Regions from separate parts of the Bradyrhizobium sp. CCBAU 11386 genome, predicted to be linked through region 1. Evidence: riboswitches for the same ligand, from Rfam matches in the RefSeq annotation. Region 1 holds a riboswitch; the other holds the start of a gene.

Evidence for each region. A riboswitch is a leader RNA that binds a small molecule or an ion and turns the genes downstream of it on or off. The one in region 1 is predicted to bind S-adenosylmethionine.
Region 2: linked by a shared signal. The riboswitch ahead of metX (homoserine O-acetyltransferase MetX) and the one ahead of XI09_RS39310 (O-succinylhomoserine sulfhydrylase) in region 1 are both predicted to bind S-adenosylmethionine.

The regions. Positions count from the first base shown of each region.
Region 1 covers NZ_LBKA01000257.1:237,567-241,421, reverse strand. The annotation lists gene XI09_RS39315 (SGNH/GDSL hydrolase family protein) at 1-86, shown strand, start outside; gene XI09_RS39310 (O-succinylhomoserine sulfhydrylase) at 158-1,345, opposite strand; SAM riboswitch at 1,420-1,499, opposite strand; gene XI09_RS39305 (2'-deoxycytidine 5'-triphosphate deaminase) at 1,580-2,716, shown strand; gene XI09_RS39300 (hypothetical protein) at 2,994-3,855, shown strand, end outside.
Region 2 covers NZ_LBKA01000193.1:8,626-12,480, forward strand. The annotation lists gene hisC (histidinol-phosphate transaminase) at 1-278, opposite strand, end outside; gene XI09_RS13590 (chorismate mutase) at 311-1,159, opposite strand; SAM riboswitch at 1,376-1,455, shown strand; gene metX (homoserine O-acetyltransferase MetX) at 1,547-2,749, shown strand; gene metW (methionine biosynthesis protein MetW) at 2,764-3,426, shown strand; gene XI09_RS13605 (alpha/beta fold hydrolase) at 3,541-3,855, opposite strand, start outside.

The DNA of each region.
Region 1 (3,855 bases):
TCGGCGACGACATCATCCGCTCCGTCGGCCAGATCAAGCTCGGGGTCAACGTGCCCGGGGATGTGCGGGCGTACCGGCCGATGTAGGGAAGCGAATGGGGAATGGCGAATAGCGAATGGGGATTTCTACTCGCCATTCGCTACTCGCTATTCGCCCCTCACGCCTTCTCCAGCGCCGCCGTCAGATCCTCGATCAGATCGTCCGCGTGCTCGAGCCCTGCCGAGAAGCGGATGAAACCCTCGCTGATGCCGAGCGCGGCGCGGTCTTCCGGCTTCAGGCGCTGATGCGTCGTGGTCGCCGGATGCGTGACGAGGCTCTTGGCGTCGCCGAGATTGTTCGAGATCTTCGCAAGCTTGAGCTCGTTGAGCACGCGGAACGCGGCCGCCTTGCCGCCCTTGACCTCGAAGCCGACCAGCGTCGAGCCGCCGCGCATCTGCTTCTTCACCAGCGCCGCCTGCGGATGATCGGCGCGGCCGGGATAGATCAGCCGCGAGATTTTGGGATGGCTCGCCAGCACCTCGGCGACGCGGGCCGCGGTGTCGGTCTGCGCGCGCACGCGCACGGCCAGCGTCTCCAGGCCCTTGAGCAGAACCCAGGCGTTGAACGGCGAGATCGACGGCCCGGTCTGGCGCATGAAATTGTGGAGGTGCTCGGCGATGAAGGCTTCCGAGGACAGGATGATGCCGCCGAGGCAGCGGCCCTGGCCGTCGATGTGCTTGGTCGCGGAATAGACCACGACGTCGGCCCCTAACGCGAGCGGGCTCTGCCAGATCGGGGTCGCGAACACGTTGTCGACGACGAGCCGCGCGCCGCCCTTGTGCGCGATCTCGGCGATCCCGGGGATGTCGAGCACGTCGAGCGTCGGATTGGTCGGGCTCTCCAGGAAGAACGTCTTGGTGTTCGGTCGCAAGGCCCGCTGCCACTGGTCGAGATCGAGGCCGTCGACCAGCGTGGTCTCGATGCCGTAGCGCGGCAACAGGTCCTGAATGACGTAGAGGCACGAGCCGAACAGCGCGCGGGAGGCGACCACGTGGTCGCCGGCCTTCAGCGGCGCCAGGATCGCGGTCGTCACCGCGGCCATGCCGGTCGCGGCCGAACGCGCCGCCTCGGCGCCCTCGAGCTCGATCATGCGGCGCTCGAACATCGCGATGGTGGGGTTCGAATAACGCGAATAGATGAAGCCGGGGTCCTCGCCCTTGAACCGCGCTTCGCACTCCTCGGCGCTGTTGTAGACGTAGCCCTGGGTCAGAAACAGCGCCTCCGACGTCTCGCCAAATTGCGAGCGCAGGGTGCCGGAATGGACCAGGCGGGTTTCGGGACGGTAAGTGGCAGGCGACTTCGACATAGGTACCTCCGACATGACCGTCTCGTCGAAAACGGTCACAAAAAAACCGGCCTGGATATATCCACGGGCCGGGATCACAGAGGTCCCCGGCCTGTTTAGCGACTTATTTAACGTGGCTGCAAGCCGGCCGGCTCAAATCACCACGGGATAAGTGATGCTCATATTCCGCAATGGCCTTTCCGTCAAGGCGTCCATCGGATAGCCGTAAAAGGCCAGTATTTCCCACATGTCCGGATGCGTTTGACCCCTGACGAGGACCCCCGGTTGAGTTTCACGATCGCCGCCGACGCCAATGGTATCCTGCCCGACCGCATGATCGCGGCGATGGCGGAGGGCGGCCTCATCCTGCCCGCCTATGACTTCGTCGAAAGCCAGATCCAGCCGGCGAGCCTCGATTTGCGCCTCGGCGACATCGCCTATCGCGTCCGCGCCAGCTTCCTGCCCGGTCCCGGCGCCACGGTGGCCGAGCGCATCGACGAGTTGAAGCTGCACGAGTTCAGCCTCGCCGACGGCGCGGTACTGGAGACCAACTGCGTCTACATCGTGCCGCTGCTGGAAAGCCTCGCGCTGCCGCCGGAGATCGTCGCGGCCGCGAACCCGAAGAGCTCGACGGGCCGGCTCGACGTCTTCACCCGCGTGATCGCCGACGGCACCCGCCGCTTCGACATGATCGGCGCCGGCTATCACGGCCCGCTCTATGCCGAGATCAGCCCGAAGACGTTTCCGGTGCTGGTGCGCGAGGGCTCGCGCCTGTCGCAGGTGCGCTTCAGAACCGGTGACGCCATCCTCAATGCCGACGAGCTCGATGCGCTGCATGCGTCCGAGCGCCTCGTCGACATCGACGATGCCGATCTGTCCGGCGGCGTCGCCGTCTCCGTCGATCTCTCCGGCGAGAAGGCCAGCGGCTTCGTCGGCTACCGCGCCAAGCGCCACACCGGCGTGGTCGATGTCGATCGCCGCTCCGGTTACGCGGTCGACGACTTCTGGGAGCCGATCTCAGCCCGTCCCGACGGCAGCCTGATCCTCGATCCCGGCGAGTTCTACATCCTCGCCTCGAAAGAGGCCGTGCAGGTGCCGCCCGACTTTGCCGCGGAGATGGTGCCGTTCGATCCGCTGGTCGGCGAATTCCGCGTGCACTATGCCGGCTTCTTCGATCCCGGCTTCGGCTATGCCGGCGCCGGCGGGTTGGGATCGCGCGCCGTGCTGGAGGTGCGCTCGCGCGAGGTGCCGTTCATCCTCGAGCACGGCCAGATCGTCGGCCGCCTCGTCTACGAGAAGATGCTGGCCCGCCCCGACGCGATGTACGGCCAGCGCATCGGCTCGAACTACCAGGCGCAGGGCTTGAAGCTGAGCAAGCATTTCCGGGTGTAGCGCTATTCCGTAGCCCGGATGAGCGTAGCGACATCCGGGAGCTGTTTCCCCGCATATCGCTTCGCTCATGCGGGCTACAATCCAAGCAAATTTGCCACCGCCGTCATTCCCCGCGAAGGCGGGGAATCCAGTACGCCGCGGCGTCTCGATTCAATCACAGCCGCCTCTGGAATACTGGATCGCCCGCCTTCGCGGGCGATGACGCCGAGCTTGTGGCATGTTGCGCCGTCCCATCCGCGATGACACACTCCCGCAAAACAACAAGCCGGGAGCGAACATGACCACGCCAGCCGACTCCGCGCAGGACGCCCAATGGAAACGCTGGCGCGCGGTCGCCGATCTCTATCACGCCTACTTCACCGGCCTCATCCTGACCGTGGTCACGCGTCGCGGCACGGCGGATGCCGCGGAGTTCGTCTTCCGCGTGTTCCGTCGCCAGCAGCAGGAGCGGTTCCTGCCGGGGCTTGAGAAGCTCGGCCTCAGCCATCTGCCGCCGGCGGTCGCGGCTGCTCAATATCACTATCTCTCCAACTGGATCGGCGGCGTGCATGTCGAATACATGTATGAGAGCGACGTTAAGGCCTGGATCCGCTATCCGCCGCCGCGCTGGATCTGGAAGGGCACCGCGATCTGCGGCGTGCCGGGCGAGGTCTCTCGCGCAATGCTGCGCGGCTGGCACGCCAACAACGGTGTTGCGCTCGGGGATCTGCGCCTCGGCTTCGTCTGCACCAAGCAGAGCGTCGACGGCCAGGACGGGCTCGAAGGCTATTATCATCAATACGACCATCCGCTCGAACTCGACCAGCGACTGGTGTTCGCACGGCACCTCGAAGCGCCGCTGTTCGACGCGAAGACCGCGCCGGCGCTGCCGGTCGCGAGCTGGCCGAAGCCACGGCTGGAAAAAGCCTACCGCAACTATGCGATGGAATATGTCCGCACTGCCGCGCCCGTGATGGTGCAGCTGTTCGGCCCGGAGGATGCCGGCTATCTGCTGCATCTCACCGGCAGGCTGATTGGGATGCAGTATTTCGACGAGGTCGCGGCGGCGCTCGCGATGAGCCGCGGCGGCGCGAGGGAATTCGCATCGTTCCTGAGCGCGTTGTTCGCCGCGCAGGATGATGCCGCCGAGACGGCGCAGT
Region 2 (3,855 bases), on a different contig from region 1:
AGGATCTCGTCCGAGCCGGCGCCGCAGATGATGCGGTTGGGGTCGAGACCGAAGGCGCGGCCAATCGCCTCGCGCAGCACGCGGGAGGTGCCTTCCGGATAGTCTTCCAGATGATCAGCCACCTTCTTGAAGGCCTCGATCGCCTTGGGCGAGGGACCGAACGGCGTCTCGTTGGCCGAGAGCTTGAACACCTTGCGGCCCGGCTCCGGCACCGGGCTCTTGCCGGGCGTGTAAGGCGCAATATCGAGAATGCCGGGGTTCGGCACGGGGCGGGACATCTTCAACTCCGGAATGGCAGGCGGCTCGTGACTTACGATTTCGACCCGGTCGGGGGCACCGTATAGCGCGTTGCGTGGCTGCCGACGAGGGCCGTGGAGCGCACCGAGGCCCCCGCCTCGATCAGGGCAGCCTTGATCTTGTCGATGCTGCTCGCGCTCGTAACCGAGACCAGCAGCGCTGCGCCGTCGAAGGCGGTATCGGGCACCGCCACGATGTCGGCGAGCGGCGACAGCGCCCGCGCGATCTCGGCATTCCACCCCGAGACGCGCACGCTGAAGGTCTCCACCTCCGTCACCAGGGCACTGTCGGCGACGCGCGAGATCGCGAACACGGGCAGCGCGGCCGGATGGTCGGCGCGTTCGACGAAAGGCAGCCGCGCGATGATCTTTGGTGCGCCTTCGGCTTCCAGCTCCAGCCACCACGGGGTCCGGCTGGAAGTCGCCGAGACCAGCGCCAGGTCGCCCTTGGATTTCGCCACCGCCTCGACCGCCGCCTGCGCGCTGAAATGCGCAACATAAGGCACGGTGAAGCCGAAATGGAATCGCACGGAATCGCGCATCGCGGGCTCGCTCACCGAGATGTCGGCATGCACCGCGAACGGTGCCTGCACGTAAGTGAACGTCGCGATGATGACGCGCCAGATGCTCTCGACCGTATCGAGCGGCAGGATGCCGCGATGACGCTCCACGATCCGCCGCATCATGTCGGCCTCGCGCGCCGGCCGGAACGCCGAGCCGACCTCCTGGGTCTGCTTCACCTGGATCAGGCGGTCGATGATGTCGCCGCGCTGCATCAGGAGGCGATGCATGCCCTCGTCGATCGCGTCGATCTCCTTGCGCAATTCCTGCAACGATGGTGGCGCGGGCGGACGTTGGGACATATCTGGCAAGTGCTGTTGAGAGGCGTTCCAATGCGGGTCGGCCAAGTCGATCGGTAAGGTCGGACCCGCTGCGGTCGATGTCTTGATTAGGCAGTCGGAGCGGCGAAAGCAAAGAGAAATGCAAAGGGAAATTGGGCCCTTTCGGCTGACGCGACAGGGACGAATTTGGTTAATCCGGACCGTATCTTGACGGAAACCGTCCAAGCCGCTAAGTTTTGCCTGTTCCGTGGTCATTTGAGCCGGCCGGCTTGCAGCCACGTTAAAAAACTCGCTAAACAGGCCGGGGACGCTTCCGATCCCGGCCGAACCTATCGTTCAGGCCGGGTTTTTCATGGCCTGATGCAAGTAGCGGTCTGAAGTCCGATCGCAAACGAGGTCGATGGTCAGATGGTTGGCGTCACGTCGATTCCCATTCCCGCGATCAGTGCCGATGAACGGTCGCACGAAGTGGATCATCCGAGTTCGCTCGTCGCACACTTCGGCGCTGATCAGCCGTTGCCGCTCGACTGCGGGGTCGATCTTTCGCCGTTCCAGATCGCCTACCAGACCTATGGCGAGCTGAACGCCGATCGCTCCAACGCAATCCTGATCTGCCATGCGCTGACCGGCGACCAGCATGTCGCCAATGTACACCCTGTCACCGGCAAGCCCGGTTGGTGGGAAACGTTGGTCGGTGCGGGCCGCCCGCTCGACCCGAGCCAATACTTCATCATCTGCGCCAATGTCATCGGTGGCTGCATGGGCTCGACCGGGCCCGCCTCGATCAATCCCGCGACCGGCAAAGTGTGGGGCCTGGATTTCCCGGTCATCACCATCCCCGACATGGTTCGCGCGCAGGCGATGCTGCTCGACCGGCTCGGCATCGACACGCTGTTCGCGGTGGTCGGCGGCTCGATGGGCGGCATGCAAGTGCTGCAATGGACGGCGGCCTACCCCAAGCGCGTGTATTCCGCGCTGGCGATTGCCTGCTCGACGCGGCACTCGGCGCAGAACATTGCTTTCCACGAGCTCGGCCGCCAGGCCGTGATGGCCGATCCCGACTGGCACAATGGCGGCTATGCCGATCGCAGCATCCATCCGCATCGTGGCCTCGCGGTTGCACGGATGGCGGCGCACATCACCTATCTCTCCGACGCCGCGCTGCACCGCAAGTTCGGCCGGCGCATGCAGGATCGCGACCTGCCGACCTTCTCGTTCGACGCCGACTTCCAGGTCGAGTCCTATCTGCGCTACCAGGGCTCGTCCTTCGTCGAGCGCTTCGACGCCAACTCCTATCTCTATCTGACGCGCGCGATGGACTATTTCGACATCGCCGGCGACCATGGCGGCGTGCTGGCGAAGGCGTTCACCGGCATCAAGACGCGCTTCTGCGTGGTCTCCTTCACCAGCGACTGGCTGTTTCCGACCTCGGAATCGCGCGCGCTGGTGCATGCGCTGAATGCGTCGAGCGCGCGGGTGTCGTTTGCCGAGATCGAGACCGATCGCGGCCATGACGCCTTCCTGCTCGACGTGCCCGAATTCTTCGACATCGCCCGCGCCTTCCTGGAATCGGCAGGCAAGGCGCGCGGACTCAACGGCAAGAATAGCTAACAAGGGTGGCCAGGATGTCAGTGCAGGAAGTGCTGCCGCTGGGCGGCCTTGACTCGGAACGATCAGGTCATTTTCGCGCCGACCATCTGCTCGTCGCCGAGATGGTCAAGCCGGGCTCGAAGGTGCTCGATGTCGGCTGCGGCGACGGCGATCTGCTCCAGCTTCTGGAGACCCGCGGCATCGATGGTCGCGGCATCGAATTGTCGCGCGAGGGCGTCAACCGCTGCGTCGCCAAGGGCCTCGCGGTGGTGCAGGGCGACGCCGACACCGACCTCGTGAACTATCCCGATGATGCCTTCGACTACGTGATCCTGTCGCAGACGCTCCAGGCGACGCGGCAGCCGCGTGTGGTGCTGGAGAATCTGCTGCGCATCGGTCGCCGCGCCATCGTCTCGTTCCCGAACTTCGGCTTCTGGAAGATGCGGCTCCAGCTCCTGATCGGCGGCCACATGCCGCGCACCGAGAACCTGCCGGCGACCTGGTACGACACCGCCAACATCCACTTCTGCACCATCAAGGATTTCGTCGAGCTCTGCGACGAGATCAACGTCAAGATGGAACGCTCGGTGGCGCTCGATCTCTATGGCCGCCCGGTGCCGCTGAACCTGCCCTGGTGGGTGTGGAACATGTTCGGCGAGCAGGGGGTGTTTCTGCTGACGCGCGGCGGAGGGAAGTAGTCCCGCCGTCATTCCGGGCCGCGCGAAGCGCGAGCCCGGAATCCATCGTACCACAGCGTTTGTCGAGCGATGGATTCCGGGCCTGCGCCTGTCGGCGCATCCCGGAATGACAAGTCAACCCATGGGCAGCGACCTCGGATCGCGCACCGGCCATCTTCCCGCTTCCACCAGCGTGACGAACCGCTCCACGGTCTCGTTGAACAGCGCCGGCTCCTCGAGATTGAGCACGTGGCCTGACTTCGGAAACATCGCAAGGCCCGCGGCCGGCAGATGCTTCTTCAAGAACAGGCTCGGCCCGACGCAGGGATCGTCCTCGTCGCCGCAGATGATCAGCGCCGGCGTTGCGACGCGCCTGATCGCGTCCGTCATCGTGTAAATCGAGGGACGGCCGCCCTGGAAGCCGCGCATCGTGCTCGCCGATCCCCTGGC